3 linked regions of the Acuticoccus sp. I52.16.1 genome follow. The protein of the gene in region 3 interacts with the protein of the main gene of each other region in a pairwise test. Links are inferred from orthologs where the notes say so. Each region holds a gene or a part of one and is shown on either strand. Other genes may lie near its edges. The genes, in order: MRB58_RS12265, sfsA and MRB58_RS21835.

Region 1 (9,316 bases), 2.2 Mb from region 3 along the record:
AAGCCCAGGCCCAGGCCCCAGCGCGGATACCCGCGGCGGCCGCTCCGGCGAGGGGGTGAGATGGGGCCGCTCCAGGGACTGCGCATCCTCGATCTGACATCGGTGCTGATGGGGCCATTCGCGACGCAGATCCTGGGTGACTTCGGCGCCGAGGTGACGAAGGTCGAGGCTCTCGCCGGCGACCTGGTGCGCCGGAGCGGCTGGCGCCGACCCTCGGCGAGCACGGCGTGGAGGTGCTGACCGAGGCGGGGTATTCCAGAGACGAGATCCGCGCGCTGGCCGATGCCGGCATGGTGCGGATCGACGGGGACGGCTGACGATGGACTTTGCACTCACCGACGACCAGGCGGCGATCCGCGACGCGATCGAGCGGATCTGCGCCCGCTTCGGCGACGACTATTGGCTGGAGAAGGACCGCGGCGGCGGCTTTCCGACCGACTTCTACGACGCCCTCGCCGGCGAGGGATGGCTCGGCATCTGCACGGCCGAGGCGCACGGCGGGGCCGGCCTCGGCGTCAGCGAGGCGGCGATCATGATGCGCCAGATCGCCGAGAGCGGGGCGGGTCTTTCCGGCGCGTCGGCGGTCCATATCAACATCTTCGGGCTGAAGCCGGTGGACGTCTACGGCACCGAGGCGCAGAAGGCGCGCATGATCCGGCCGATGGCGGAGGGCCGGGAGAAGGCCTGCTTCGGCGTCACCGAGCCCGATACCGGCCTCAACACCACGCAGCTGAAGCTGCGCGCCGAGAAGCGCGGCGACCGCTATGTGGTGAACGGGCAGAAGGTGTGGATCTCGACCGCGCAGGTGGCGGACAATATCCTGCTCCTCGCCCGCACAACTCCGCTGGAAGAGGTCGCCAAGCCGACCCACGGCCTCAGCCTCTTCTACACTCCGTTCGACCGCGACCGTATCAGCGTGCGCGAGATCGAGAAGATGGGCCGCAAGGCGGTCGACTCCAACGAGCTTTTCTTCGCCGACTTCGAGATCCCGGAGGGCGACCGGATCGGCGAGGAAGGGCGCGGATTCGAGTATATCCTGCATGGGATGAACCCGGAGCGGATCCTGATCGCGGCGGAGGCGATCGGCCTCGGCTTCGCCGCGCTCGCGAAGGCGACGGCGTACGCCAAGGAGCGCAACGTCTTCAACCGGCCGATCGGCCAGAACCAGGCGATCCAGCATCCGCTGGCGGTCTGCCACAGCGAACTCGAGGCGGCCTGGCTCGTCACCCTCAAGGCGGCGTGGGAGTACGACAACGGCCTGCCGTGCGGCGCTTCGGCCAACATGGCGAAGTATCTCGCCGGGGAGGCCGGGTTCAACGCCTGCCAACAGGCGGTGATGACGCACGGCGGCTTCGGCTACGCGAAGGAATATCACGTCGAGCGCTACCTGCGTGAAAGCCTCATCCCGCGTATCGCGCCGGTCTCGCCGCAACTCGCGCTGTGCTTCATCGCCGAGCGGGTGCTGGGGCTGCCGAAGTCCTATTGAGGGATGCCCCGCGGCCTCGTCGCCGGGCGCGATCCAGCCACGCGCGGCGGAAAAGCTGGCAGTTCAAACCCGAGCAACCAGATTGGGATATAGGGGGATGGCCCCCGCCGTCCCCAGCCGCGCCGAAGACCGATGATCTCACAAAAAGCCCAATACGCCCTCAAAGCGCTCGTGATCCTCGCCAAGCTCGGCGAGAACGACGCGCTGACGACCGCCCAGATCGCCGAGCAGCGCAAGATTCCGCGCAAGTTCCTCGAACAGATCCTCCTGGAGCTGAAGCGGCACGGCATCGTCGCCAGCCGTCGCGGGCGGGACGGCGGCTACATGCTCTTGAAGAAGGCGGACGCGATCACCTTCGGCGAGGTGCTGCGGATCGTCGACGGTCCGTTGGCGCCGCTGCCGTGCCTCTCCAAGGTCGCCTATCGCCAGTGCGAGGGCTGCATCGACGAGACGACCTGCGAGGTCCGGCGCGTGTTCGAGCTCGTCACCAGCGCGACGCGGGCGGTGCTGGACCGGGCCACCGTGGCCGACGCGATCGGCACCGACGACGAGGAGTTGGCGAGGTTCATGATCCCGCGCGCGGCCTAACTTGACAATCCCTACCGATTAAATAGGCTTTAGGGGCATTCCATCGAGGAGGCTCTGATGCCCCGTCTGCGAACTGCTCTTCTCCTGTCGACGGCGTTCGGCATGTCCGCGCTCAGCGGCGCCATCGTCCCGGCCCTGGCCGACACGACGCTGCTCAACGTGTCGTACGATCCGACCCGCGAACTCTACAAAGATTTCAACGCCGCCTTCGCCGAGCACTACAGGGAGGCGACCGGAGAGCGCGTGAACGTGCGCATGTCGCACGGCGGCTCCGGGAAGCAGGCGCGCTCCGTCATCGACGGGCTGGAGGCCGACATCGTCACCCTCGCGATCTCGATCGACATCGACGAGATCGCCGACGTGACCGGCAAGATCCCGGCCGACTGGCAGGCCCGCCTGCCGAACGCCAGCTCGCCCTACACCTCGACCATCGTCTTCCTGGTGCGCGAGGGCAATCCGAAGGGGCTGACCGACTGGGACGATCTCGTCGCCAAGGGCGTCGAGGTCATCACGCCGAACCCGAAGACCTCCGGCGGTGCCCGCTGGAACTACCTCGCGGCCTGGATATGGGCGCTGGAGGCGTATGGCGGCGACGAGGCGAGGGTGAAGGATTACATTACCGCCCTCTACCGCAACGTCCCGGTGCTGGACACCGGCGCACGTGGCGCCACTACGACGTTCAGCCAGCGCGGCATCGGCGACGTGCTGCTCGCCTGGGAGAACGAGGCCTACCTCACCCTGCAGGACCTGGGTGAGGACAACTTCGACATCGTCGTCCCCTCGGTCTCCATCCTCGCCGAGCCGCCGGTGACGCTGGTCGACGGCAACGTCGACGCCAACGGCACGCGCGAGGTCGCCGAGGCCTATCTCGCGTATCTCTACTCGCCCGAGGGCCAGACGCTGGCGGCCAAGCACTTCTACCGCCCCGCCAATCCCGATGCGGTCGACCCTGCGGCGCTCGCCTTCTTCCCCGAGGTGCGGCGCGTGCGCGTCGAGGACGTGTTCGGCTCGTGGGACGTGGCGCAGGAGCGCCACTTCGCCAACGGCGGCCTGTTCGACCAGATCTACAAGCCGGGCAGCTGACCCATGGAACTCGCCGCCACCGCATCCGCCGCCGCGCCTTTGCGGTGGCGGTTCCGCAGGCCGAGCGTGATCCCGGGCTTCGGCCTCACGTTCGGCTACACGTTGGCCTATCTCGGCCTCGTCGTCCTCATCCCGCTGTCGGCTCTCGTCGTCCACGCGGCCGGGCTGGGGTGGACGGAGTTCGCCGCCCTCGCCATGGACCGGCGCACGCTCGACGCGCTGCGTCTCTCCTTCGGCACCGCAATGGTCGCGGCGCTGATCAACGTCGTCTTCGGCGTCCTCGTCGCCTGGGTGCTGGTGCGCTACCGCTTCCCCGGCCGGCGCGTCGTCGACGCGATGGTGGACCTTCCCTTCGCGCTCCCGACCGCCGTCGCCGGCATCGCGCTGACGGCGATCTACGCGCCCACCGGTTGGGTCGGCGCGCCGCTCGCCGCGCTGGGGCTCAAGGTCGCCTATACGCCGCTGGGCATCGTGGTCGCGCTCGTCTTCGTCGGCCTGCCGTTCGTGGTGCGCACGGTGCAGCCGATGATCGCCGAGATCGACCGCGAAGTGGAGGAGGCGGCCGCCTCGCTCGGCGCCGGCCGGCGCGACACGGTGCGGCGCGTCGTCCTGCCGGCGCTGACACCGGCGATCCTCACCGGCTTCGCGCTGGCGCTGGCGCGTGGCGTCGGCGAGTACGGCTCGGTGATCTTCATCGCCGGCAACCTGCCTTACGTGTCGGAGATCGCACCGCTCCTGATCGTCATCCGCCTGGAGGAGTTCAACGTCCCGGCGGCGACGGCTCTGGCGACGATGATGCTCGCGATCGCCTTCGCGATGCTCTTCGCCATCAACCTCATTCAAGCCTGGAGCCGTGCGCGCTATGGCCAGTGACACGCTCGCCCTCGGGCGCCCGCGCCCTCTCGCCGCCCCCTCGGCGGTGACGGAGGGGGCGGCCACGCGCGGCGTCTTCATCGCCGTGGCGCTCGCCTTCCTCGGCCTCTTCCTGTTCCTGCCGCTCGTCGCGGTGTTCACCGAGGCACTGCGCCAGGGCATCGGCGCCTACCTCGCGGCACTCGTCGAGCCGGACGCGATCTCCGCCATCCGTTTGACGCTCACCGTCGCCGCCATCGCCGTGCCGCTCAATTGCGTCTTCGGCGTCGCGGCGGCCTGGGCGATCGCCAAGTTCGAGTTCCGCGGCAAGGCCTTCCTGATCACGCTGATCGACCTGCCGTTCTCCGTCTCGCCGGTGATCGCGGGGTTGGTCTTCGTGCTCCTCTTCGGCTCCGGCAGCGTGCTGGGCCCGGTCCTGAAGAGCCACGGCGTCGAGGTGCTGTTCGCGGTGCCCGGCATCGTGCTGGCGACGCTCTTCGTCACCTTCCCGTTCGTCGCGCGCGAGCTGATCCCGCTGATGCAGGACCAGGGCACCGGCGACGAGGAGGCGGCCCTCTCGCTCGGCGCCTCGGGCTGGCAGACGTTTCGCTACGTCACGCTCCCCAACGCCAAATGGGGCCTGCTCTACGGCGTGCTCCTGTGCAATGCGCGGGCGATGGGCGAGTTCGGGGCGGTGTCGGTCGTATCCGGTCACATCCGCGGCCTCACCAACACGATGCCGCTGCACGTCGAAATCCTCTACAACGAGTACAACTTCGTCGCCGCCTTCGCGGTGGCCTCGCTGCTGGCGTTGCTGGCGCTCGTGACGCTGGTTCTCAAGACCGTGCTCGAGCCGCGCGCCACCCATTCCCCGCAGCCCGCCCCATGAGCGCGCGCGAGAGACGAGGTCGCGCCGAGAGCGCGTGTGTCTTCCATGTCCATCCGGTGCGCCGCGTGCGACCGGCCAGGGGAGAGATCGCCCGATGAGCCTGAGCATCCGTGCCGTGTCGAAAGCGTTCGACCGCTATCCTGCCCTGCATGACGCCTCGCTGGAGATCGCCGGCGGCGAGCTCGTCGCCCTCGTCGGCCCGTCGGGCTCGGGCAAGACGACGCTGCTGCGTCTCATCGCGGGGCTCGAGTTTCCCACCACCGGCGAGATCCTGTTCGACGGGGAGGATGCGGCGATGCGCTCCGTGCGCGACCGCAAGGTGGGCTTCGTGTTCCAGCACTATGCCCTCTTCCGCCACATGAGCGTGATCGACAACGTGCGCTTCGGCCTGAAGGTGCGCCCGCGCGGCAATCGACCCAGCGAGGCCGAGCAGCGGCGCCGCGCCGAGGATCTCCTCGACCTCGTCCAGCTCACCGGGCTCGGCGGGCGCTATCCGGCGCAGCTCTCCGGCGGGCAGCGGCAGCGCGTGGCGCTGGCCCGGGCCATGGCGATCGAGCCCAAGGTGCTGCTGCTCGACGAGCCGTTCGGCGCGCTCGACGCCAAGGTGCGCAAGGAGCTGCGCCGCTGGCTGCGCGAAATCCACGAGCAGACCGGCCACACCACCGTCTTCGTCACCCACGACCAGGAGGAGGCGCTGGAGCTGGCCGACCGCGTGGTGGTGATGAGCCGCGGCCGGATCGAGCAGGTGGGCACGCCGGACGAGATCTACGACCGCCCGGCCACCGCCTTCGTGCACGGCTTCATCGGCGAGGCGTCGGCGCTGCCGGTGGCGCTGTGCCGCGGCGAGGTGTTCTTCGCCGATCGGCCGATAGGCCTGACCGCACCGGGCGACGGCGCCGCGGAACTCTACTTCCGCCCCCACGCGGTAGACCTGTTGCGGGACGCCCGCGAGGCGATTACCGGCGTCGTGCGCGGCAGCCGGCGGATCGCGGGGCTGCGGCGGCTGGAGCTGGAGGTCGACGGCGCGGTGCGGCGCGTCGAGATCGACGTGCCGGCGCATCACCCCGCCGAGGTGGGACGGTCGATCGCCTTCCGGCCCGTGGTGTGCCGCATCTACGGTGCGGGCGGGCCGATCGAGGGGCGATCGGCGCCGCGGCTCCTGGCCAACGCGTAGGGCAGGCGCGCCGGCCTACGCGGCCGGCGCGTCGATCTGGCTAACGTGGGCGGCGACCACCTGCCAGCCCTCGGGGAAGCGCACCCAGGTCTGGCTCTGGCGTCCGATGCGGCCGGGAGTGCGGTGGAACAGCGTCATGGCGGTCGCGAAGTCGGCGCCGAAGGTGGTGATGACGGTGCGCGACAGCGTGCGGTCGAGGCCGGCCGGCGAACGCCCGGCGCGGAACGCCTTGATCTCGTCGAAGCCGTAGAGGTTTTCGCCGCCGCCGTAGCGGATCGTATAGTCGGCCCCGCGGAAGAGGGCGTCGAGGCTGTCGACGTCGTTGGTGACGAGCGCCTCCTCGTAGCGCGCGAACGCGGCCGTGACTTCGGCGAGGACGTCGGGTCGGTTGATTTCCATGGTCGTCTCCATCAGGCGGCTCGTGCCGCGGGCGCGGCGCACACGCCCTCGTCCTCCAGCCGCTTGGCGGCGGCGAGAGCCAGGTCCTCGCGCCAGGCGGGGGCGATGAGTTGCACCCCGGCCGGCAGTTCGCCCGGCACCTGCACCGGGACATTCACCACCGGCAGTCCCACGAACGAGATCGGCTGGGTGTAGATGCCGATATTGGGCCGCAACAGCACCTCCTCGCCGCCGATCATGGTGGTGGTGGCGCCCAGGGCCGGGGCGCGCATCGGTGTCGTCGGCGCGACGAGCACGTCCACCTCGGCGAAGAGGGCGCGCATGGTGGCGCGGAAGGCGAGGCGCGCGCGCTGGGCGCGGACGTAGTGGATGCCCGGAATCAGCGTGCCGGCGAGCAGGCGGTCGCGGGTCGCCGGGTCGAAGTCGTCCGGCCGCGTGCGCAGGTTGCCGAGGTGCAGCGCCGCCCCCTCGACGTTGGAAATGATGTAGGCGGCCGAGCGGGCGGCCTCGATGCCCTGGGCGGTCAGTTCCTCGCCGGCGCCGAGCGCCTGGGCGACGCGGTCGGCGGCGGCGTCGGTCGCCGGGTCGCCCTGGCCGCGGAACCAGCCGCCGAGGCGTGCCACGCGCAGCGCCCGCCGCGCGCCGTTGACGCCGACCATGCCGCTGACGGCCGGCGCGTCGCGCGTGCAGGCCGGGTCGCCGGCGTCGTAGCCTTGCATCGCGTCGAAGGCGAGGGCGAGATCGGTCACGCACCGCGCCATGGGGCCGAGATGGTCGAGGCTGTCGACGAACGGGAAGGTGCCGGTGCGCGGCAGGCGGCCATAGGTCGGCTTCATTCCGAAGATGCCGCAGAAGGCGGAGGGAACGCGGATCGACCCGTTGGTGTCCGACCCCAACGCCAGCGGCACCAGCCCGCCGGCCACCGCCGCGCCGGAGCCTCCGGAGGAGCCGCCCGTCATCCGCGTGGTGTCGTGCGGGTTGCGCGAGGGGCCGTCGTGCGCGTTCTCGCCGGTGAAGTCGTAGGCGTATTCGCCCATGTTGAGGGCGCCGGCGGTCAGCGCGCCGGCCGCGGCGAGGCGGCTCACCACCACCGCGTCCGCCGTCGCGGGCGCCGCGTCGCGTTGGATCCGGGATCCCGCCAGCGTCACCACGCCGTTGAGGTCGTAGAGGTTCTTGACCGCGAAGGGGACGCCGGCGAGGCGGCCCACCGGGACCCCGGCGCGCACCTTGGCGTCGACCGCATCCGCCTCGGCGAGGAGGCGTTCGGCGGTGACGTGGGTGAAGGCGCCGAGCGCGTCGTTGCCGGCGGCGATACGGGCGAGCGCCGCCTCGGCGACCTCGCGCGCCGAGACGCGGGCGCCGGCGACGGCGGCGGCGATCCCGGCCGCGGTGGCGAGTTCGGGGGCGTGCGTCATGGCCGGAAGGTCGGCGCGGCTTCGTTGCCCACGGGGCCGATGCGCTCGGCCACGGCGAGGCTCGTCGCAAGGTGCATCGCGACGCCCGCGCGCTGTCGGGGCGTGATCGTCAGCCCGGCGAGGAGCGGGGCCGCGTCGATCGCGGGATCGGGCGAGGGAGGGGCGTCGGAAGTCTCGGGCACTTGGCATTCCATCGTGGTCTGGAGACCGGATGGAGGCAAGCACCGCGCCATGCAAGAGGCAAATGGTGCCGGGCCTACTCCGCCGCGCGCGCCGGCTTGGCCCAGACTTCGGCGTCGGGGTCGTGCACATGGGCGGCGCCGCCGGCGATGAAGGCGTCGATCTCCGCCGCCGCGTAGCCGAGACCGGCGAGGAGGGGGCGGGTGTGTTCGCCCAGCAGCGGCGGCGGCAGGTTCGGCTCGGCTTCGCCGGTTGCGGCCGGCAGCGGCAGGTCGGGCGAGGCGAAGGCATAGCCGGCGAAGTCGAACTCGGCGTACTTCCTGGGCTCGCGCGCCTGGGGGACGGTCAGCACGCGGTCGGCCGACAGGACCTCGGTGTAGCCGGCGCCCGCGTCGGCGAGACGGGCGGCGAGCGCGTCGAAGGGGAGGGCTTCCACCGCCGCGCGCACCGTCGCCTCGACCGTGTCGCGCTGGCGGCGGCGCTGGCGCAGCGTCGCCAGGTCGGGATCCTCGGCGAGGCCGGCGGCGCGGCAAAAGCGGCGCCAGTGCTCGTCGGTCAGCATCACGAGATAGATCCAGCGCTGGTCGGCGGTCCGGTAGGCGCCGTAGCCGGGCATGGCGAATTCCGCCGACGGTTCCTGCTCGGGCCGGCCGAGGAGCTGCGACTTCAGCTGCACGGCGACGAGATCGCGCGCGGCGACATGCAGTCCGGTCTCGTAGAGGCCGAGATCGAGGTTGCGGCGTTCGGGCTGGTCGTCGCCGGCCAGCAGCGCGCCCAGGATGGCGATCACCGCGTACGAGCCGGCGAACTGGTCGTGATAGGAGGGGCCGAGACGCGAGGGGCGGCCGTCCACCCGGTTGGCGTACATGACGCCGGTGGCGGCCTCGGCGATGGGATTGGAGGCCGGCTCGTCCGCCAGCGGCCCCTCACCGTAGCCCTTGATATGGCAGTAGACGAGGGCTGAGTTGAGGGCCGCGCACCGCTGGTAGGTGACATCGAGGCGCCGCGCCGCGCCCGGCGAGAGATTGTGCAGGACGATGTCGGCCCCGGCGATGAGGCGGTCGAGGATCGCCTGCCCGTCGTCGCCGCGCAGGTCCAGGCAGATGCTCTTCTTGCCGCGGCTGTAGGCGATGTAGGTGCCGCTGGGGCCGCCGCGGACGAGCTTGCGCGTGGTGTCCCCGGCCGGCGGCTCGATCTTGATGACGGTGGCGCCGAGCTGGCTGAGGATATGCGCGGCGAAGGGGGCGGCG
Region 2 (9,301 bases), 4.6 Mb from region 3 along the record:
GCAACAACATCCACATCCTCGACCTCGCGCAGACCGTGCCGCTGCTGCACCAGGCGCTGAAGGCCGTGTCCGATACGGTCGCCAAGGGCGGTCGCCTGATGATGGTCGGCACCAAGCGCCAGGCGCAGGAAGCCGTCGCCACGTCCGCCACCGAGTGCGCCCAGTACTACGTCAATGCCCGCTGGCTCGGCGGCATGATGACCAACTGGAAGACGATCTCCAACTCGATCCGCCGCCTCAACAATCTGGAAGAGATGCTCCAGGGTGAAGCCCAGGGCTTCACCAAGAAAGAGCGCCTCAACCTCGACCGTGAGCGCGAGAAGCTCGAGCGCAACCTCGGCGGCATCAAGTCGATGGGCGGCGTGCCGGACATCGTGTTCGTGATCGACACGAACCGCGAGGCGATCGCCATCCAGGAAGCCCGCCGGCTGGGCATCCCCATCGTCGCCATCCTCGACACCAACTGCGACCCCGAGGGCATCACCTACCCGATCCCGGGCAACGACGATGCCGCCCGCGCCATCACGCTCTACTGCGACCTGATGGCCCGTGCCGCGCTCGACGGCCTGCTCCGCTCGCAGGGCGATTCGGGTTACGACCTGGGCGAGGCCGAGGAGCTGCCGGTCGAGCCGGAACTCACCGAGGAGCCCGCCGCGACCGAGGAAGCCGCCGCCGCCGAGGTTTCGACCACCGTCGAGGAGACCCCGGTCGCCGAGCTGATGGAGCCGACCCCGGAAGACACCGGCGACGCCCCGGCCGAGTCCGAGACGCAGACCGCCTAACCTGCCGATCCCATAAGGGAGCCATTTCGGGCGGCGACATGAAGAAGGTCGGCGACTACTGGCTCCCGGATCAGGACATGCGCTGGGGCTCGAACCGGCGCAAATCCAAGGCCGCCTACGCTCACGGCGGCCGCGGCGAGCAGATCCACCACCTGGAGGATGCGCTCGCCTCCGTCCCACGCCGCACCACCGCGATCGACGTCGGCGCCAACATCGGCGCCTATGTCCGCCTCCTGGCCGAGGCGTTCGACCATGTCGTCGCCATCGAGCCTGCCGCGGACGCCGCCGCGTGCCTGCGCCGCAACATCGCCGACTGGGGCGTTGCCGAGCGTGTCACGGTGCACGAGATCGCCGCCTCCGACCGTGACGAGCGCGTCGCCATGGAGGCCGAGCCCGGCCGCCGCACCCTCACCCGCCATGTGACCCCCGGCGGCGACATCCCCGCCCTGCCGATCGATCGTCTCGCCGTTTGCGACGTCGCCTTCCTCAAGCTCGACGTCGAGGGCTACGAGGAGCGTGCGCTGCACGGTGCCCGCCAGACCATCCTGCGCGACCGCCCCGTCATCATGATGGAGGTGAAAGTGCAGACCGATGCCCGTTACGGGCGCGCGATGGCCGCGCACACGCTGGTCGAATCGCTCGGCTACCGGCTGCTGCGCAAGATCGGCGCGAAGGAGATCGACTGGCTCTACGCGCCGGGCTGATCTCGCCCGTCGCGACCAAGTGCCGGGGCGTGATCACGCAATCGAGAACGCCGCAGCGTTGATTTTGAATAGCTCGCAAGTAGCCTTGGTCGGAACCCGGCGCGTGCTGCGGCCGGGATGACCTCGCACTGCGCCACGTCGCCCCGGAGCCTCCCATGAGATACGCCCTCGCTTTCGCCAGCGCCGCCGCGCTTCTGGCGCCGCTCGCCTTCACCTCCGCCGCCGCCGCGCAGGACGCCGCCCCCCAGGTCGAGCGTCACGAGATCATGGAGGAGGTCGGCGACGCGATGGGGGTGCTGGGCGGCATGGCCAAGGGCGAGCGCCCCTACGACGCGGCCGCCGCCACCGAGGCGCTGGACGTCTTCATCGTGCAGACCCCGCTGTTCCTGGAGCTCTTCCCCGAGGGAAGCGAGACCGGGCACGACACCCGCGCCAAGCCGGCGATCTGGGAGGACCCGGCCGACTTCCACGAGAAGGGCGAGGCGCTGGTCGCCGCCGCCGAATCGGCCAAGGGCCCCGCCGGCGAGAGCCTCGAGGGGTTGCGCACCGCGCTCGGCCCCGTCGGCCAGTCCTGCCGCGCCTGCCACGAGGCCTACCGCGCGCCGAAGAACTAGCCGCGCGCACCGCCGGCGCCCCGGCCCTCGACCGGCCCCGACAATCGGCCGCGGCGTCCCCCGCCGCGACCACCTTCAACCGGATTCGCCGCCCGATGCGCACGCTCCTCGTCCTCCTCGTCGTCCTCGCCGCGGGCGGCGCGGCCGCCTGGTTCCTCAGCGCGCCGCAGCCGCTCGCCGCCTCCGCCGTTCCCACCGGCGGGGATGCCGCGCGCGGCGAGGCGGTGTTCTGGGCCGGTGGCTGCGCCGCCTGCCACGCCGCACCCGGCGCCACCGGCGAGGCCAAGCTCACGCTGGCCGGCGGCCTCACGCTGCACACACCGCTCGGCCCGATCGTCGCCCCCAATATCTCCCCGTCCCCGGCAGGCATCGGCGACTGGTCGGACGCCGACTTCGCCAACGCCGTCCTGCGCGGTATCTCTCCGGACGGCACACACTACACCCCCGCCTTCCCGTGGACCTCCTACCGCAACATGCGTCCCGGCGATGTCGCCGACCTCCGCGCCTACCTCGCCACCCTCCCCCCGTCCGACGACCGGCCGGACGCCGCCGGGCTCCCCTTCCCCTTCGGCTGGCGCCGCCCGATCGGCCTGTGGAAGCGCTTCGCCCTCACCGACCCACCGCCCGTCCCGCAAGGCGCCGACGAGGCGGTGACGCGGGGCCACTACCTCACCGTCGCGCTCGGCCATTGCGGCGAGTGCCACACGCCGCGCACCGTGCTCATGGCGATGGATCCGTCCCGCTGGCTGGCCGGCGCCCCCAATCCGGACGGTGACGGCACGGTCCCCAACATCACGCCCGCGCGCGCCGGCCTCGCCGACTGGCCGGCGGCCGACATCGCCTATCTCCTCGAGTCGGGCTTCACGCCGGACTTCGATTCGGTCGGCGGGTCGATGGCGCCCGTGGTCGACAACTGGTCCCACGTCGACGGCGCGGACCGCGCGGCGGTCGCCGCCTACCTGAAGGCGATCGCGCCGGTCCCCGCCGAATAGGACGCGCACCGGACTGTGAGACCTTTCGAGATGTCGTGATCTCGCCCGCGGGCAGGCGCAAGACCGCGGGCCGATGCGTTGTGGTTCATCGCGGGCGGCACCATGTTTCAAGGTGGCAGCGGGAGGGTACGACTGGTGTTCGATCTGGATCTCGGGATCAATCTCTACTTGATCGCGGCAGCGGTCCTGGTCTTCGTCGTCATCCTCGCGGCGGTGAAGACCGTGCCACAAGGCATGCACTACACGGTCGAGCGGTTCGGCCGCTACACGCGCACGCTGCGGCCGGGACTGTCCATCCTCACCCCGTTCGTCGAGCGCATCGGCGACAAGATCAACATGCGCGAGCAGGTGCTGGACGTCCCCAGCCAGGAGGTCATCACCCGCGACAACGCCACCGTGAGCGCCAACGGCGTCACCTTCTTCCAGGTGCTCGACGCCGCCAAGGCCGCCTACGAGGTGACCGACCTGGAGCAGGGCATCCTCAACCTCACCATGACCAACATCCGCTCGGTGATGGGCTCGATGGACCTCGACGAGCTGCTCTCCAACCGCGACGAGATCAACAGCCGGGTGCTGCGGGTGGTCGACGCGGCGGTGGATCCGTGGGGTGTGAAGATCACCCGGATCGAGATCAAGGACATCAACCCGCCGCCCGACCTCACCCAGGCGATGGCGCGGCAGATGAAGGCCGAGCGCGAGAAGCGGGCGCTGGTGCTGGAGGCGGACGGCGCGCGCCTGGCCGCCATCGCACGGGCTGAGGGGGAGAAGCAGTCGCTCATCCTCGCCGCCGAAGGGCGCCTCGAGGCCGCGATGCGTGACGCGGAGGCGCGCGAGCGCTCCGCCCAGGCCGAGGCGAACGCCACCGCCTCCGTCTCGGCCGCGATCGAGGCCGGCTCGGTGCAGGCCATCAACTACTTCGTGGCGGACAAATATGTGGGAGCGCTGCGCGATCTCGCAGCCGCGCCCAACCAGCGCACCCTGATCCTGCCGATCGACGCGGTGGCGACGCTCGGCTCACTGGCCGGCATCGCCGAGATCGCACGCGAGGCGTTCGGCCCCCACCCCGCCGGTGGCGCGCCGGCCACATCGCCCGAGCCGCCGCGCCCCGACCGCCCCCGCCGCGATGCCGAGGACGATTATCATCCCTGGGAAACGAGGGGCGAGGCCTCCGCCGCGTCCGTCCCACCCGCTCCGGCGCCGGAGCCGGAGCCGCGTCGCGAGGCCCCGGCATCGTCGGCGCAGGCGAGCCGCTCGGACCGCTTCCAGCGCATCAGCGCCGCGACCGAGGCGCTGGCCGAACGGCTCTCGGTGCACGACCCATGGGGGCGGCGGCCATGATGGTCCTGCTGGCCGTGCTGCGCGACCTCGGACCCTATGCGTGGTTCATCGTCGGCGCGCTGTTCCTCATCGCCGAAGTGGTCTTGCCGGGGATCAACCTCATCTGGTTCGGCGCGGCGGCCTCGGCGACGGGGCTGGTGGCGCTCGCCTGGCCGCCGCTCTTCGCGGCGGTCCTGGGCTGGGAGGGGCAGATGGCGGCCTTCATCGCCTTCGCCGCCATCAGCGTGATCGGCGCGCGCTTCCTCGCCGCCCGCCGGTTCGACGACGGGATCGATCGCGTCAACCGCGACCCGTCGGTGCACATCGGCCGCGAACTGGTTCTGGCCGAGCCGATCGTCGCCGGCACCGGCCGCGCGGTGTGGGGCGACAGCTTGTGGCGCGTCACCGGCCCGGATCTGCCGGCGGGCCTGAGGGTGCGCGTCGTCGGCGTCGACGGGTCGACGCTCAGGGTCGAGCCGCTGGCCGCCGGCACCGCGGTCGCCCACCCCGCCTGAGGGCCAGGAAGGCGTGCATAGCGGGGATCGCGTGCCGGGCGGCGCTTCCGTACCGGCGCCGCGGACGGCACACTGGCGCCATGTTGGCACATTCCTTCGGACCCCTCGTGGACGGCATCTGGGTGGAGCGGCGCAAGCGCTTCATGCTGGATGTGACGCTCGGTGACGGCAGCACGATCACCGCCCACTGCCCCAACACCGGCGCGATGACGGGGCTCGTCAACCCTGGCTCGCGGGTGCTGCTGTCGGTCTCGGACAACCCCAAGCGGCGCTATCGGCACACGCTGGAGGCGGTGGAGGCGGACGGCGTGTGGGTCGGCGTCAACACGCAGAACCCCAACCGCGTGGCACTGGCCCTGGCGCGAGCGCGGCTCGCCCCTTTCCCCGCCGCCGGCGAGGTTCGACCCGAGGTGCGCTACGGCAAGGCCGAACGGATCGACATCCTGGTGACCGCCGAGAGCGGGCGGCGCACGTTCATCGAGATCAAGAACGTGCACCTCATGGAGCGCCCCGGCGAGGCGTCCTTCCCCGACAGCGTCACCGCCCGCGGCGCCAAGCACCTCGACGCGCTGGCCGACGTGGTGGCGGCGGGCGACGACGCGCTGATGCTCTTCCTCATCCAACGCGGCGACGCCGAGACCTTCCGTCTCGCCCGCCACATCGACGCCGCGTACGGCGAGGCGTTCGACCGGGCCTGCGCGGCGGGCGTGCGGATGGCGGCGCTGCGCTGCGCGATATCGCCGGAGGGCATCCGGGCGGCCGGCCTGATCCCGATCCTGGGGCGCGAGGAGCTGAGCGAAGCTGCCTCCGAAGCCGCCTGAGATCTTGCCTTTCGCGGCCAAAACGCCGACATAACGTCAGCGGAGGGAGGCCGGCGACCATGGTAGAATTCATCGATGCAGACGTGGCACCTGCCCGCAACACGGGTCAGGTGCGCATCTACGGCCAGGACGCGTTCGCGGCGATGCACGCGGCCGGCGCGCTGACCGCCCGATGCCTCGACGAGCTGGAGGACTTCATCGTCCCCGGCACCACCACCGAAGCCATCGACGAATATGTCATGGCCTTCGCCGAGAAGCACGACGTCATCCCCGCGACCCTCTATTATCGCGGCTTCCGCAAGGCCTCGTGCACGTCGGTCAATCATGTCGTGTGCCACGGCATCCCGGTGCCGAAGCCGCTGAAGGAGGGCGACGTCCTCAACGTCGACGTCACCTTCATCCTCGACGGGTGGCACGGCGACTCGTCGCGCATGTACCGCGTCGGCCAGGTGCGCCGCGCGGCCGACCGCCTGTTGAAGGTGACGCTGAAAGCGCTGGAGCTGGGGGTCGCCGCCGCCCGTCCCGGCAGCACCACCGGCGACATCGGCCACGCCATCCAAACCTACGTCGAGGGTGAGCGCTGCTCCGTCGTGCGCGAGTTCTGCGGCCACGGCGTCGGCCGCATCTTCCACGACATGCCGAACATCCTGCACTATGGCCGCCCCGGCGACGGGGTGCGGCTGCAACCCGGCATGATCTTCACGATCGAGCCGATGGTGAACCTCGGACGCCCGCACGTGAAGGTCCTGTCCGACGGATGGACCGCCGTGACGCGCGACCGTTCCCTCTCGGCCCAGTACGAGCACACCGTCGGCATCACCGAGGACGGCTGCGAGATCTTCACGTTCTCGCCCCACATGCTGCCGGTCGACTGATCAATTTCAGATTGCATGATCAAACCAATCTGAGGTAGCGTCTCCCCAGGGATGGGGATGATCTATGTCCGGACCAGAGCGGGAACAGTCTCGCCTCTCGAATTCGGCGCTGAGCCTCTTGCGCGCCGCCGTCGCGGCCCACGCGGCCGCGCACGCCGACGGAGCGAGCGTTCGACCCGCCGGCGACGCGAGGCCCCCCGCCGAGCGCGACCGCCCCGCGCAGGGCGACGAACCACCACTCACCGCGAGAACCCCGAGCCCGGCCGGCCTGCCTTTGCCCGGTCACCCCCCGGCGCACGACACGCCGCCAGACGGGCTGGCGTGCGACACGGCACGGGGGCCGGGCTCTCAGTGCGTCCGGACCGGGCCGAGAGCGGCCGTCACGTCCCGCACGTCCGCCGTGCAACCCGTGTTGTTCGAGGTCGGCGCGCGACCGCAGGCGCAGGGTTGGCCGGCGCACGCCACCACCGCCGCCGCACGTGCCGGGCACCGGCAAAGCTCGCCCGACCTCGCCGCCGGGCACCGCGAGCGTCTGCGCGACCGGTTCGACCGCGGTGAGACCCTGCCGGACTACGAGCTGCTCGAACTTCTCCTGTTTCAGTCGATCCCCCGGCGCGACACCAAGCCGACCGCCAAAGCACTGATCGCCGAGTTCGGCTCGTTCGCGGCGGTGCTGTCGGCCTCCTCGTCCCGGCTGATGGCGGTCAGCGGCGTCGGCGAACGCGTTGCGAGCGACTTTCGCCTGATCCGCGCCGCCGCCGAGCGTCTCACCCACGACGCCCTCGCCGATCGCCCGCTCCTGACCTCGACCGACGCCGTGGTCGACTACTTTCGCGCCAAGCTGCGCGGCCTGCCGCGGGAGGAATTCCACGTCGTCTATCTCGACAAGAAGAACAAGATGCTGGCGTCCGAGTGCGCCGGCGCGGGCACGGTGGACCACACGCCGGTCTACCCTCGCGAGGTGCTGAAGCGGGCGCTGGAACTGGGGGCGAGCGCGCTCGTGCTGGTGCACAACCACCCCTCCGGCGACCCGACCCCGTCGCGGGCCGACATCACGATGACCGAAAAGGTCATCGAGGGAGCCGCCCCGCTGGGCCTGACGGTGCACGACCACATCATCGTCGGCGCCAACACGCACACCTCGCTGCGCGGCGAGGGCTACCTCTGACGAAAGGTCATGGCGGAAGCGGTCAGGACGGGGCGACGCGCTCGGCGATGTAGGGCGGAAGCGCGAAAGCGGCGCGGTGAACGGCCGGCGTCCAGTAGCGCATGGCGAGGTCGAGCGAGAGCGCCCGCTCCTCCAACGCCTGCTGCTTGACCGCCTTCAGCGCCGGGTCGGAGGTTGCGAAGGCGTGCGCCATCGGCCCGCCGGTATAGCTGGGCACGGTGGACAGGAAGAAGCTCACGTCGTCGAACACATGGCGCAGGGTGGCGGCATGGCCGCGAAGCCAGTCGCCGGCCAGGAACGGCATGCCGGACTGGCACACCATCACTCCGCCGGGCCGCAGGACACGACGGCAGCGGGTGTAGAACACGTCGGTGAAGAGAGCGGCGCCAGGTCCGATCGGGTCCGGCGCGTCGACGACGATGATATCGTAGGTGGCCTTCGTGTCGCGCACGAACGCGGCTCCGTCCTCGATCACCAGGGACAGACGCGGGTCATCGAACGCGCCGGCCGACACCGACGGCACCTCGGCGACCATGAGGTCGACCACCGCGCGGTCGATCTCCACCAAGGTCAGGCTGGCGACGGGATGGCGCAGCACCTCGCGGGCCACGCCGCCGTCGCCACCGCCCAGGATCAGCACGTCGCGCGCCCCGCCATGAGCGAAGAGCGCCACGTGCGACATCATCTCATGATAGACGAACTCGTCGCCGGTGGTGACCTGGATGGTGCCGTCGAGCGTCAGGACACGGCCGAAGCTGGGGTTGTCGAACACCGCCAGGGCCTGCTCGCCGTCGACCGTGCGCACCGGCTTGTCGACACGCAACGACGTGCGGAAGCCCGCCTCGTCGTTGACCGTCTCGGTGACCCAGTTTGCCCAGTCGGGCAATGTCAAAGCCCGCGGCCGCGCAGGAACTCGCTCACCGCGATATTCTTCGGGGTGAAGGCCTTGCGCAGCACGTCGATGCAGGCGTCGGGCTGGGTCTCGCCGCACATGAAGATGTCCAGCGCGGCATACTTGTGCTCGGGCCAGGAGTGGATGGAGATGTGGCTTTCGGCCAGCACGGCGACGCCCGACACACCGCCATTCTCGTCAAAGTGGTGCAAATGCACGTGCAAGAGCGTGGCCCCTGCGACGTCGACGCACTCCTTCAGCGTCTCTTCGATGTGCTGCAGATCGTCGAGACGCTCCCCGCCATAGACGTCGACAATGATGTGGGCGCCGGCACAGCGAACGCCGTCCCGCAGCATCATGTGTTCGTCGCCGGACGCTTCCGCCTCCGGCAGGTCAGCGATGAAGTCCTCGTCGACGACGCCGTCAATCGTTCGGGTCAGGGGGCGGTGTTGAGCCATCCGCGGGTCGCACCTCGTAGTCTCTCGGGGTTATGTCCGGCCGGGAACGTAGGCTGAGCGGGCGAGACAATCAAGTCACGAAGCGCACTGAGCGCGCATATCACAAGCCCCTCAACAAACGCGATTTTTGATTGCATCAACCTATCGCAAAACTATATCCCGT
Region 3 (9,430 bases):
TAGTTCCAGCGCTGCGTGGTAGTGAGCTTCGGCCTCGGCAGGCGAGATGTTTCCGATCGGCTCGAGAAGGCGGCGGTTGTTGTACCAATCGACCCATTCGAGGGTCGCGTACTCGACGGCCTCGAAGCTGCGCCATGGGCCGCGCCGGTGGATGACCTCTGCCTTGAAGAGGCCGTTGATGGTCTCCGCCAGCGCGTTGTCGTAGCTGTCGCCGACGCTACCGACCGAGGGCTCGATGCCTGCCTCGGCCAGGCGCTCGGTGTAGCGGATCGCCAGGTACTGCGACCCCCTGTCGGAATGATGCACCAGGCCTTTTCCCCTTACCGGCCGACGCTGGTGAACGGCCTGCTCCAGGGCATCGAGGACGAAGCCGGTATGGGCGGTCCGACTGACCCGCCAGCCGACGATGCGGCGGGCGTATGCGTCGATGACGAAGGCGACGTGGACGAAGCCCTGCCACGTCGCCACGTAGGTGAAGTCGCTCACCCAGAGCATGTTCGGAGCCGGCACCCGGAACTGGCGATTGACGCGGTCGAGCGGGCATGGCGCGGCCTTGTCGGGAATCGACGTTCGCACCCGTTTACCCCGAACAATGCCTTCGATCCCCATCTCCTTCATCAGCCTGGCGACGGTGCAGCGCGCGACTTGGAAGCCTTCTCGACGCATCTGCCGCCAGACCTTGCGCACCCCGTAGACCTGAAAGTTGGCGTCGAACACGCGCCGGATCTCGGGCCGCAGTTCGGCATCGCGGCGCGCCCGCGGTGAGCGGCGCGTCGGATCGGCCCGCTTCATCACATGATCATGGTAGGTGGACGGGGCGATCGGCAGAGCCTTGCAGATCGGCTCGACCCCGTGCTCGGCCCGGTGATCGTCGATGAACGCGATCATGTCTTCGACCGGCGGTCGAGCTCCGCCTGCGCGAAATACGCCGATGCTTTGCGCAGGATCTCGTTGGCCTGGCGCAACTCGCGGTTCTCCCGCTCCAGCGCCTTCATCCTCTCGGCCATGTCGCTCGGCACACCCGCGCGCCTGCCGTTGTCAACCTCGACCTTTTTCACCCACTCGTTCAACGTCTGTGCAGCGCAGCCGACCTTCGAGGAGATCGACAGGATCGCCGCCCAGCGGGACACGTGCTGGTGTTCATTGTCCAACACCATCCGAACCGCGCGCTCGCGTACTTCCGGTGAATATTTGTTCGTCGTCCTGCTCATCGGGCTCCATCCTACTCAGGAGTTGGAGCCTCCGGCAGACCCGGCGCGGTTCATGTTCTATCCGCCCGAGCGTTTCGGTGGCTCGGCGATCCCAGCCCCACCCCGATGCAGATGAACGACCTATTGAGACTTCACAGCCAGCCGCCCGCGCCGTTCCGCATCGACGACCGCTACCGCGGTCATATTGAGTACACCTCGTGCCGTGGATGATTGAGTGACGATGTGTGCCGGTAGCGCGGTGCCCAGTAGCATTGGCCCCACGTGAAGCGCGCCTGTCACTTCCTTAAGGAGCGTCATCGAGATATGGGCCGCGTCGATGTTCGGGAAAACGAGGAGGTTGGCCTCACCGTCCAGTGTACTGTCGGGCATCGCCCGTTGTCGGACGACTTCGTTGAGTGCGTCTTCACCGGTCATCTCGCCGTCGACGATGAGGTTCGGCGCGGAAAGGCTCAATCGTTCCAACGCCTCGCGCATGCGCTGGGCGGATTCGGTCTCGCGTGAGCCGAACCGTGATGCCGACAATAGCGCAACCTTCGGGATGATACCGAAAGCGGCGATCTGTTCCGCTGCCAGGACCGTCATTTCGGCGATCTGGTCCGCGGACGGCTCGACGCACACCTGGGTGTCGAGCAAGAACAGCGTCGAGCGATCCCCCAGCAGCAACGACATGGCCGCCAACTCGCTCACACCATCGGCGACACCGATCACGTCTCGAACGGCCTTCACGTGCTGGTTGAAGGGGCTCTCCGCCCCGCACAGCATCGCGTCGGCCTCTCCCCGGCGTACCGCGAGGGCTGCAATTACGGTCGCATTGGTGCGCACGACGGTTCGGGCTGCTTCCGGCGTGATGCCCCGCCGGCCGACGAGACCGAAATAGGTGTCGACGTAGTCGCGGTAGCGCGGGTCGTCCTCCGGGTCGATCACCTCGCAGGCGTCTGGGACCCGCTTCAGGCCGGCCCGTTTCGCACGATGCTCGACCACCCGGCGGCGGCCGATGAGGATCGGTGAGCAGATCCCCTCTTCCAGCGCGATCTCCGCGGCGCGCAGAACGCGTTCGTCCTCTCCCTCCGCATAGACCACTCGGCACGCCGACCCTACGGCCTTGGCAAAAATGGGTTTCATCACCGACCCAGAGCGGAAGACGAACCGGTTCAATTGATCGACGTATGCGTCCATATCGGTGATCGGCCGGCGTGCAAGCCCCGCTTTCTCCGCCGCGCGCGCCACCGCGGGGGCGATCCTAAGAATTAGCCGCGGGTCGAAAGGCGCCGGAATCAGATAGTCCGGACCGAAGGTCTTCGCCGTTCCACCGTAGGCCTTGGCCACCTCTTCGCTGGGCCGCTCGCGCGCCAGCCCCGCGATCGCCTCCACGGCCGCCTTTTTCATCGATTCGTCGATGCCCGCCGCGCCGACGTCCAGGGCACCGCGGAAAAGGTATGGGAAGCAGAGAACGTTGTTCACCTGATTCGGATAGTCTGACCGCCCGGTGCACATCAGAGCGTCCGGCCGGACGTCTGCGACCACCTCCGGCATGATCTCCGGGTTGGGGTTGGCGAGTGCCAACACCAGAGGGTTGGGCGCCATCTTTGCGACCATCTCCGGTTTGACGACCCCCGCCGCGGAAAGGCCGAGGAAGATATCGGCCCCCTCCATCGCCTCGGACAAGGTGCGCAACGGCGTCTCGCGCGCGAATTTTGCCTTCCAGGGATCCATTCCCGCATCCCGGCCGGCATAGACCACGCCATCGATATCGGTGACTATGATGTTCTCCAGCTTGGCGCCGAGCTCGACCAAGAGCTTCAGACACGACAACGCAGCCGCACCCGCGCCGGCCGTCACGATTCGAACGTCCGAAAGGCTTTTTTCCTGGATCAGCAGTCCGTTGCGGATCGCCGCCGAGACGATAATCGCAGTGCCGTGCTGATCGTCGTGGAAGACCGGAATGGCCATCCGCGCCTTCAGCTTCTCTTCGATCGCGAAACAATCCGGCCCGCGAATATCCTCCAGATTGATGCCGCCGAAGCTCGGCTCCAGTGCCGCCACGACCTCGACGAACTTGTCGATGTCCGTTTCGTCAACTTCGATATCGATCCCGTCGATATTGGCGAACTTCTTGAAGAGGACGGCCTTGCCTTCCATCACGGGCTTCGACGCGAGTGCGCCGATCGCCCCCAGGCCGAGCACCGCCGTACCGTTCGTCACCACGGCGACGATATTTCCGCGTGATGTGTAGTCGTACGCCGCGTCGGGGTCTTTGGCGATCCTGAGGCACGGCGCTGCTACTCCGGGCGAGTACGCCAGGGAGAGGTCGCGCTGTGTCGACAGCGGCTTCGTCGCCCTGATCTCGAGCTTTCCAGGGGGATTGAGCTTGTGGTAGGCGAGTGCTGCTTCTTCGGCAGCGGTCGGTTCGTCGGTCATGGGCCCTCCGTCTCCCCTGGATAAGCCCAGCCGCAGACGCCAGCAACACACGAACTTCCATCCGAGAGGTTTCATGCCGAAGATCGACGAGAGCATCCCTTTCGAGCCGGTCGGATTTGCGGTGGTCATCGTTTCCGATACGCGCGATGCGACCAACGACAAGTCGGGTGATCTCCTCGAGGCCCGGATTCTCGAGGCCGGCCACGAGGTCGTCGAGCGCCACATTGTGAAGGACGATCCCGAGGCCATACGCGTCGTGGTTGAATCGGCGGTGCAAAACCACGCGATCGACGCTCTGATCACTTCGGGCGGTACTGGGTTCACCGGTCGCGACGTTACACCCGAGACGATAGAGCCGCTCTTCGACAAGCGAATGGATGGCTTCTCGGCGGTCTTCCATCGTATCTCGTTCGATGTGATCGGAACCTCGACGGTGCAATCCCGCTGCACTGCCGGGCTAATCGGAACGACATTCGTGTTCGTTCTCCCGGGCTCGCCAGGTGCATGCCGCGACGCATGGGACCAGATCCTGAGAGACCAATTCGACATCCGCTTCCGCCCCTGCAACTTCGTCGAGATCATGCCGCGTCTGTCGGAACGTTGACCGATCTCGTGGCGCAAATCAAGAACAAAAGATGATTGACCGCTACTAGGGGTAGTGATATCTCGTCCGGATCGAGAGGGGTGTTCATGGCTGTAACGCTCTACGTTCCGCGAAAGGGCGCCGACGGTCGGCGCTTGGAAAAGCGCTCCCGCGGGGCGACCATCAATCCGACACCACGTTACGAGAAGGAGGCACGCGAGGAATTCGACGACGGTTGGACGACGGACGCGACAGTGCGTCCGATGACGACCGTGATGGAGGAGCGCGCCAAGACGATCATTACGCGCAATTCCTCGCCCGATATCGGCTTCGATCGATCGATCAACGCCTACCGCGGCTGCGAGCACGGGTGCGTTTACTGCTTCGCGCGCCCGAGTCACGCCTATCTCGGCTTCTCCCCCGGCCTTGATTTTGAAACCCGGCTCACTGCCAAGCCCGACGCGGCCATCCTGCTGCGAAGAGAACTGTCGAGTTCCTCATACCGCTGCCGCCCAATCGCGATTGGTACGAACACGGACCCTTACCAACCCATCGAACGCACGCGGAACATTACGCGGTCGATTCTGGAAGTTCTTGCCGAAACACGCCATCCGGTCGGCATTGTCACAAAGTCGGATCTCGTGGTTCGCGACATCGACATCCTGTCGCAAATGGCTGGGGAACAGCTGGCAAAGGTTGGTCTGTCCGTCACCACCCTCAATGCGCAACTGTCGCGGACTATGGAACCGCGGGCGCCGCACCCCGCAAAAAGGCTTGCGGCAATCGAAGCGCTGGCGAAGGCTGGGATTCCGGTCTCGGTGCTCGTCGCGCCGATCGTACCGTCGATTAACGATCATGAGATCGAAGCTATTTTGGCCGCGGTCGCAAGCCGCGGTGCGACCCATGTGAATTTCGTCCTGCTCCGCCTTCCGCACGAGGTGAAGGACATCGTACGCGACTGGCTGGCGCGCCATTTTCCCGACAGGGCGCGCCGCGTGATGTCGATCATGCAAGCAATGCGTGGGGGCAAGGACTATGATGCGGCCTGGGGTCTGCGGCAGCGGGGAGAGGGCCCGTTCGCCAAGGCTATTGCGGCCAGATTCGAGCTTGCGGCCAAGCGACATGCGCTGACGATCGGCACCGTCAGGCTTCGCACCGATCTCTTTTGTGCCCCGCGCACACCCTCCCCTCAGCTCGAGCTCTTCGGTTAGAGGACGATGCGGAGCACTCTCATTTCATTGCGGCCGACATACGTTGCGGCGCAACTCCCGGAGCGCTGTGGACGAGTTCGGGTTCAGCGGTGCGTGCAGAAAGACCCACGCGGGAGGCGTGGCCCAGGCCAGAGCTCCGGCCTGGGATTCGGGGCGGCGTGCAGCGGCGAAGGCACGTGCCGCGGTCGAGGAGATCGCAGGCAGCGATGCGCCGGGCCGGTCCACCACCGCAACCGGAACGGTACGCACGATGCGCCTCCATCCCTGCCACCGATGAAGCGTTGCCAGATTGTCGGCGCCCATCAGCCAGACGAAGCGGACGGCGGGATAACGTCTCGTCAAATACCCGATCGCATCTGCGGAGTAGCGCACCCCCGCCGCGGCTTCGAAGGCGGTGACGATCATCCGGGGATGATCGGCAAGCCGTTCAGTGAGCCGGATCCGCTCCAGGAGGGGAAGCAGTTCCTTGTTGGACTTCAAGGGATTGCCGGGTGTCACCATCCACCAGACGCGATCTACGCCGAGTCTGCGAAGCGCGGTGTCGGCCACTGCGCGATGCCCCGGATGCGGTGGATTGAACGATCCGCCGAACAAGGCGATCCGCTGGCCGAACCCGGCCCCAGGTGGCTTCAGATATGACCGCGGAACGTCCGCATACCCCGTCGGCAATAGCGCACCAGTCACGGACGGATCTGGCCCGCCCCACGGACGCGGTAGTTGAAGGTGGTCAGCTGCTCCACCCCGACCGGACCTCGGGCATGCATTCGGCCGGTCGCAATGCCGATCTCGCCGCCCATTCCGAACTCGCCTCCGTCGGCGAACTGGGTCGAGGCATTGACCATCACGATGGCCGAATCGACCTCGGCGAGGAAGCGTTCGGCGGCCTCTGCTTCACTGGTCAAAATGGCGTCGGTGTGATGCGAGGAGTAGCGCGCGATGTGCGAGAGCGCGCCGTCGATGCCGTCGACGACAGCCACCGAGATGATCGGCGCCAGATATTCTGTGGCGAAATCGACGTCGGTCGCGGGCGCCATGGGTGCGAGGCTTTGAGCGCGCGCGTCACCCCGGACTTCACATCCGGCGGTGGCGAGAGCCTCCACGATTGCAGGGAGGTGGGTCGCCGCACATGCCGTGTCGACGAGCAAGGTTTCGACCGCGCCACAGATCCCGGGGCGACGCATCTTGGCGTTCACGACGACCTCGCGCGCCATATCGAGGTCGGCGGTTCCGTGAACGAAGATGTGGCACAGCCCCTCGAGGTGCGCGAAGACCGGAACCCGGGCCTCGGACTGCACCCGCTCGACGAGGGATCGACCGCCGCGCGGTACGATGACGTCGATTCCACCATGGGCGCCGGCCAGCATGGCACCCACCGCGGCGCGATCCTTCGTCGGCACGAGCTGGATCGCGTCGGCCGGCAAGGCATGGGCGAGGAGACCGCGTCGCAGCGCATCGGCGATTGCCGCAGCGGTCGAGAGGGTCTCCGAACCGGAGCGCAGGATCACGGCGTTGCCGGCCAGCAGGCACAGCGCCGCGGCATCGGCGGTGACGTTGGGCCGACTCTCGTAGATCACGCCGACGACTCCCAGCGGGGTCGCGACGCGGTCGATCTTCAGCCCATTGGGCCGCTCCCACGAGGCCAGCACGTGACCGACCGGGTCCGGCAGCGCCGCAATGACATCGATCGCAGCGGCCATCGCTTCGATACGCTCGGCCGTCATGGACGCGCGATCTCGGAAGGCGCTGGCGGTGTCCATGTCGGCGATATCGTTGGCGTTCGCGGCCAGTATGGCGTCGGCCGCGGTCCGGACCTCGTGCGCCATCGCGGCGAGGGCTGCGCGTTTGGTGGCGGTCGAGGCGAGCGCGACCACGGCCTGGGCGGCGCGCGCCTTCCGGCCGAGTTCTGCGATGTGAGTGTCCGCGTCGAACCCGTCGCGGGCGAGAGGGATGACGGTCACAAATCCTCCGGAGGCGCGGCATTCAGCGCCATGTCGTCCCGATGAACCATGGTGCGGCGCATGCGTGGGCCCACGCGCTCGGCGATTGTTCGTGTTTTCTGGCCGGCGATCAAGCGCGCGTCCCGGGCATCGTAGGCGACGAGGCCGCGGCCGAACTCGCGCCCCTCGGAGTCCAGGAGCCGGACGGCATCGCCGCGCGCGAAGTCGCCGTCGACCGCGGTCACGCCGGCCGGCAAAAGGCTCCGGCCCGCACGAACGGCGGCGACCGCACCCTGATCGAGGTGCAGTGCCCCGGTGGCGTGCAAAGACCCGGCGATCCAGACCTTTCGCGCGGTCTGCGGATCGGAGCGCGGGCGGAACCACGTGGCACGTCCGCCGCGATCGACCGCGTCGAGTGGATGATCGACGTGGCCGGAGGCGATGACCATCGTCACGCCGGCTTCCGTGGCGATGCGTGCGGCGTCGATCTTCGTCTTCATGCCGCCGCGCGACAGGGCCGATCCCGCGTCGCCGGCCATCGCCCAGATCTCCTCGGTGAGGTGCGGGACCTCGGCAACAAAGGTGGCGGTGGGGTCGGTCGCCGGCGGGGCGGTATAGAGGCCGTCGACGTCCGAGAGCAGGACGAGGCAGTCGGCCGAGATCATCGCGGCGACGCGCGCCGCCAGGCGATCATTGTCGCCGTAGCGGATTTCGGTGGTCGCGATGGTGTCGTTCTCGTTGATCACCGGGACGACACCGGCGCGCAGGAGCTCGGCGATCGTCGATCGCGCATTGAGGTAGGCGCGGCGCTCCTCGGTGTCCCGCAGCGTCAGCAGGACCTGCGCGGCGCGCATGCCCTGCGCGGCCAGCGCGGCGGACCATTCGGCGGCCAGCGCGATCTGCCCGACAGCAGCGGCGGCCTGGCTCTCCTCCAGACGCAGCGGGCGCAGTCCGTAGCCGATGGGCCCTCGCCCCAGGGCGATCGCGCCGGAGGATACGATGACGACGTCTGACGCTGCGTGCAATTTGGCGAGGTCGGCGGCGAGGGTGGCGAGCCATGCGGCCCGTACCCCGTCTTTGCCGACCATCAGCGCCGACCCGAGTTTGACGACGATGCGCCGGGCCGTGGAGAGACGGCCGGCGGCGATCGACGCTTCGGGAGCGGTCAGGGCCGCCATGTGGTGTCCTCGGGCTCGTCCTCGGCGCGTTCGTCGGCCACGATACGCACCAGCGCGCGCAGGACCTCGGTCATCCCCTGCCCGCTCGCCGCCGAGATCAGGAGGACCGGCCGATCACTCGCCGCGGCCAGCTCCGCTACGGTTTGGTCCGGATCGGCGACGGCGTCCGCTTTGGAGACGACGACGACGCGGGGTTTGTCCGCCAGACCGGCGCCGTAGAGTTCGAGTTCGCGCTCCACCGTGAGATAATCGGAGGCGATGTCGTCCGACGTGCCGTCGACGAGGTGCAGGAGCACGGCGCAGCGCTCGATGTGGCCGAGGAAGCGGTCACCGATGCCGATGCCTTCGCTGGCACCCTCGATCAGCCCCGGAATGTCGGCGACGACGAGGCGCCGGCTGTCCACGGTAGCAATGCCGAGATGGGGATGCAGCGTGGTGAACGGGTAGTCGGCCACCTTCGGCTTGGCGGCGGAGACTGCGGAGAGGAAGGTGGATTTGCCGGCATTGGGCAGACCCACGAGGCCGGCGTCGGCGATCAGCTTGAGGCGCAGCCAGATCGCCAGCTCCTCGCCCTGAAGGCCGGGGTTGGCGCGGCGTGGGGCCTGGTTGATGGAGGACTTGAAGCGCTGGTTGCCAAAGCCGCCGTTGCCGCCGCGCAGAAGGCAGACGCGCTGGTCGGCCTCGGTGAGGTCGGCAAGGATCGTTTCCTTGTCCTCCGACAGGACGACGGTGCCGACCGGGACACGCAGCACCGCGTCCTGGCCGTTCGCGCCGGTGCGGTTGCGCCCTGACCCGCCTTCGCCGGCACCGGCCCGGAAATGCTGCTGGTAGCGGAAGTCGATCAGCGTATTGAGGCCTTCGACGGCCTGGACCCACACGTCGCCTCCGCGTC

Evidence for each region.
Region 1: the proteins of MRB58_RS21835 (region 3) and MRB58_RS12265 interact in binary tests that used the Escherichia coli proteins (3 or more experiments, as listed by UniProt). The link is inferred for Acuticoccus sp. I52.16.1 from one-to-one orthologs.
Region 2: the proteins of MRB58_RS21835 (region 3) and sfsA interact in binary tests that used the Escherichia coli proteins (3 or more experiments, as listed by UniProt). The link is inferred for Acuticoccus sp. I52.16.1 from one-to-one orthologs.

The regions. Positions count from the first base shown.
Region 1 is NZ_CP094828.1:2,703,816-2,713,131, forward strand. The notes cover bases 4,147-7,032. They hold MRB58_RS12265 (sulfate/molybdate ABC transporter ATP-binding protein), read left to right. Parts: upstream 4,147-4,992; coding sequence 4,993-6,072; downstream 6,073-7,032. Other genes in these bases: cysW (sulfate ABC transporter permease subunit CysW), read left to right, coding at 4,147-4,898; hpxZ (oxalurate catabolism protein HpxZ), read right to left, coding at 6,088-6,471; MRB58_RS12275 (AtzE family amidohydrolase), read right to left, coding at 6,483-7,032. In the rest of the region: MRB58_RS12240 (acyl-CoA dehydrogenase family protein), read left to right, coding at 320-1,486; MRB58_RS12245 (Rrf2 family transcriptional regulator), read left to right, coding at 1,619-2,074; MRB58_RS12250 (sulfate ABC transporter substrate-binding protein), read left to right, coding at 2,132-3,157; sulfate ABC transporter permease subunit CysT, read left to right, coding at 3,161-4,030; more of cysW, read left to right, coding at 4,020-4,146; more of MRB58_RS12275, read right to left, coding at 7,033-7,886; MRB58_RS12280 (DUF4089 domain-containing protein), read right to left, coding at 7,883-8,068; MRB58_RS12285 (CaiB/BaiF CoA-transferase family protein), read right to left, coding at 8,143-9,316. UniProt on the Escherichia coli protein: Part of the ABC transporter complex CysAWTP involved in sulfate/thiosulfate import. Responsible for energy coupling to the transport system.
Region 2 is NZ_CP094828.1:240,168-249,468, forward strand. The notes cover bases 4,004-6,874. They hold sfsA (DNA/RNA nuclease SfsA), read left to right. Parts: upstream 4,004-5,004; coding sequence 5,005-5,745; downstream 5,746-6,874. Other genes in these bases: MRB58_RS01085 (SPFH domain-containing protein), read left to right, coding at 4,004-4,430; MRB58_RS01090 (NfeD family protein), read left to right, coding at 4,427-4,924; map (type I methionyl aminopeptidase), read left to right, coding at 5,805-6,620. Outside these bases: rpsB (30S ribosomal protein S2), read left to right, coding at 1-782; MRB58_RS01070 (FkbM family methyltransferase), read left to right, coding at 821-1,486; MRB58_RS01075 (cytochrome c), read left to right, coding at 1,642-2,100; MRB58_RS01080 (c-type cytochrome), read left to right, coding at 2,196-3,092; more of MRB58_RS01085, read left to right, coding at 3,237-4,003; DNA repair protein RadC, read left to right, coding at 7,021-7,788; speE (polyamine aminopropyltransferase), read right to left, coding at 7,811-8,674; speD (adenosylmethionine decarboxylase), read right to left, coding at 8,677-9,138. UniProt on the Escherichia coli protein: Binds to DNA non-specifically. Could be a regulatory factor involved in maltose metabolism.
Region 3 is NZ_CP094828.1:4,885,167-4,894,596, reverse strand. What follows is about bases 5,243-8,242. They hold MRB58_RS21835 (glutamate-5-semialdehyde dehydrogenase), read right to left. Parts: upstream 7,382-8,242; coding sequence 6,104-7,381; downstream 5,243-6,103. Other genes in these bases: proB (glutamate 5-kinase), read right to left, coding at 7,378-8,242; MRB58_RS21840 (nicotinate-nucleotide adenylyltransferase), read right to left, coding at 5,448-6,092; MRB58_RS21845 (PA0069 family radical SAM protein), read left to right, coding at 5,243-5,423. Outside these bases: MRB58_RS21855 (NADP-dependent malic enzyme), read right to left, coding at 1,332-3,629; moaB (molybdenum cofactor biosynthesis protein B), read left to right, coding at 3,703-4,233; more of MRB58_RS21845, read left to right, coding at 4,320-5,242; more of proB, read right to left, coding at 8,243-8,508; GTPase ObgE, read right to left, coding at 8,526-9,430. UniProt on the Escherichia coli protein: Catalyzes the NADPH-dependent reduction of L-glutamate 5-phosphate into L-glutamate 5-semialdehyde and phosphate. The product spontaneously undergoes cyclization to form 1-pyrroline-5-carboxylate.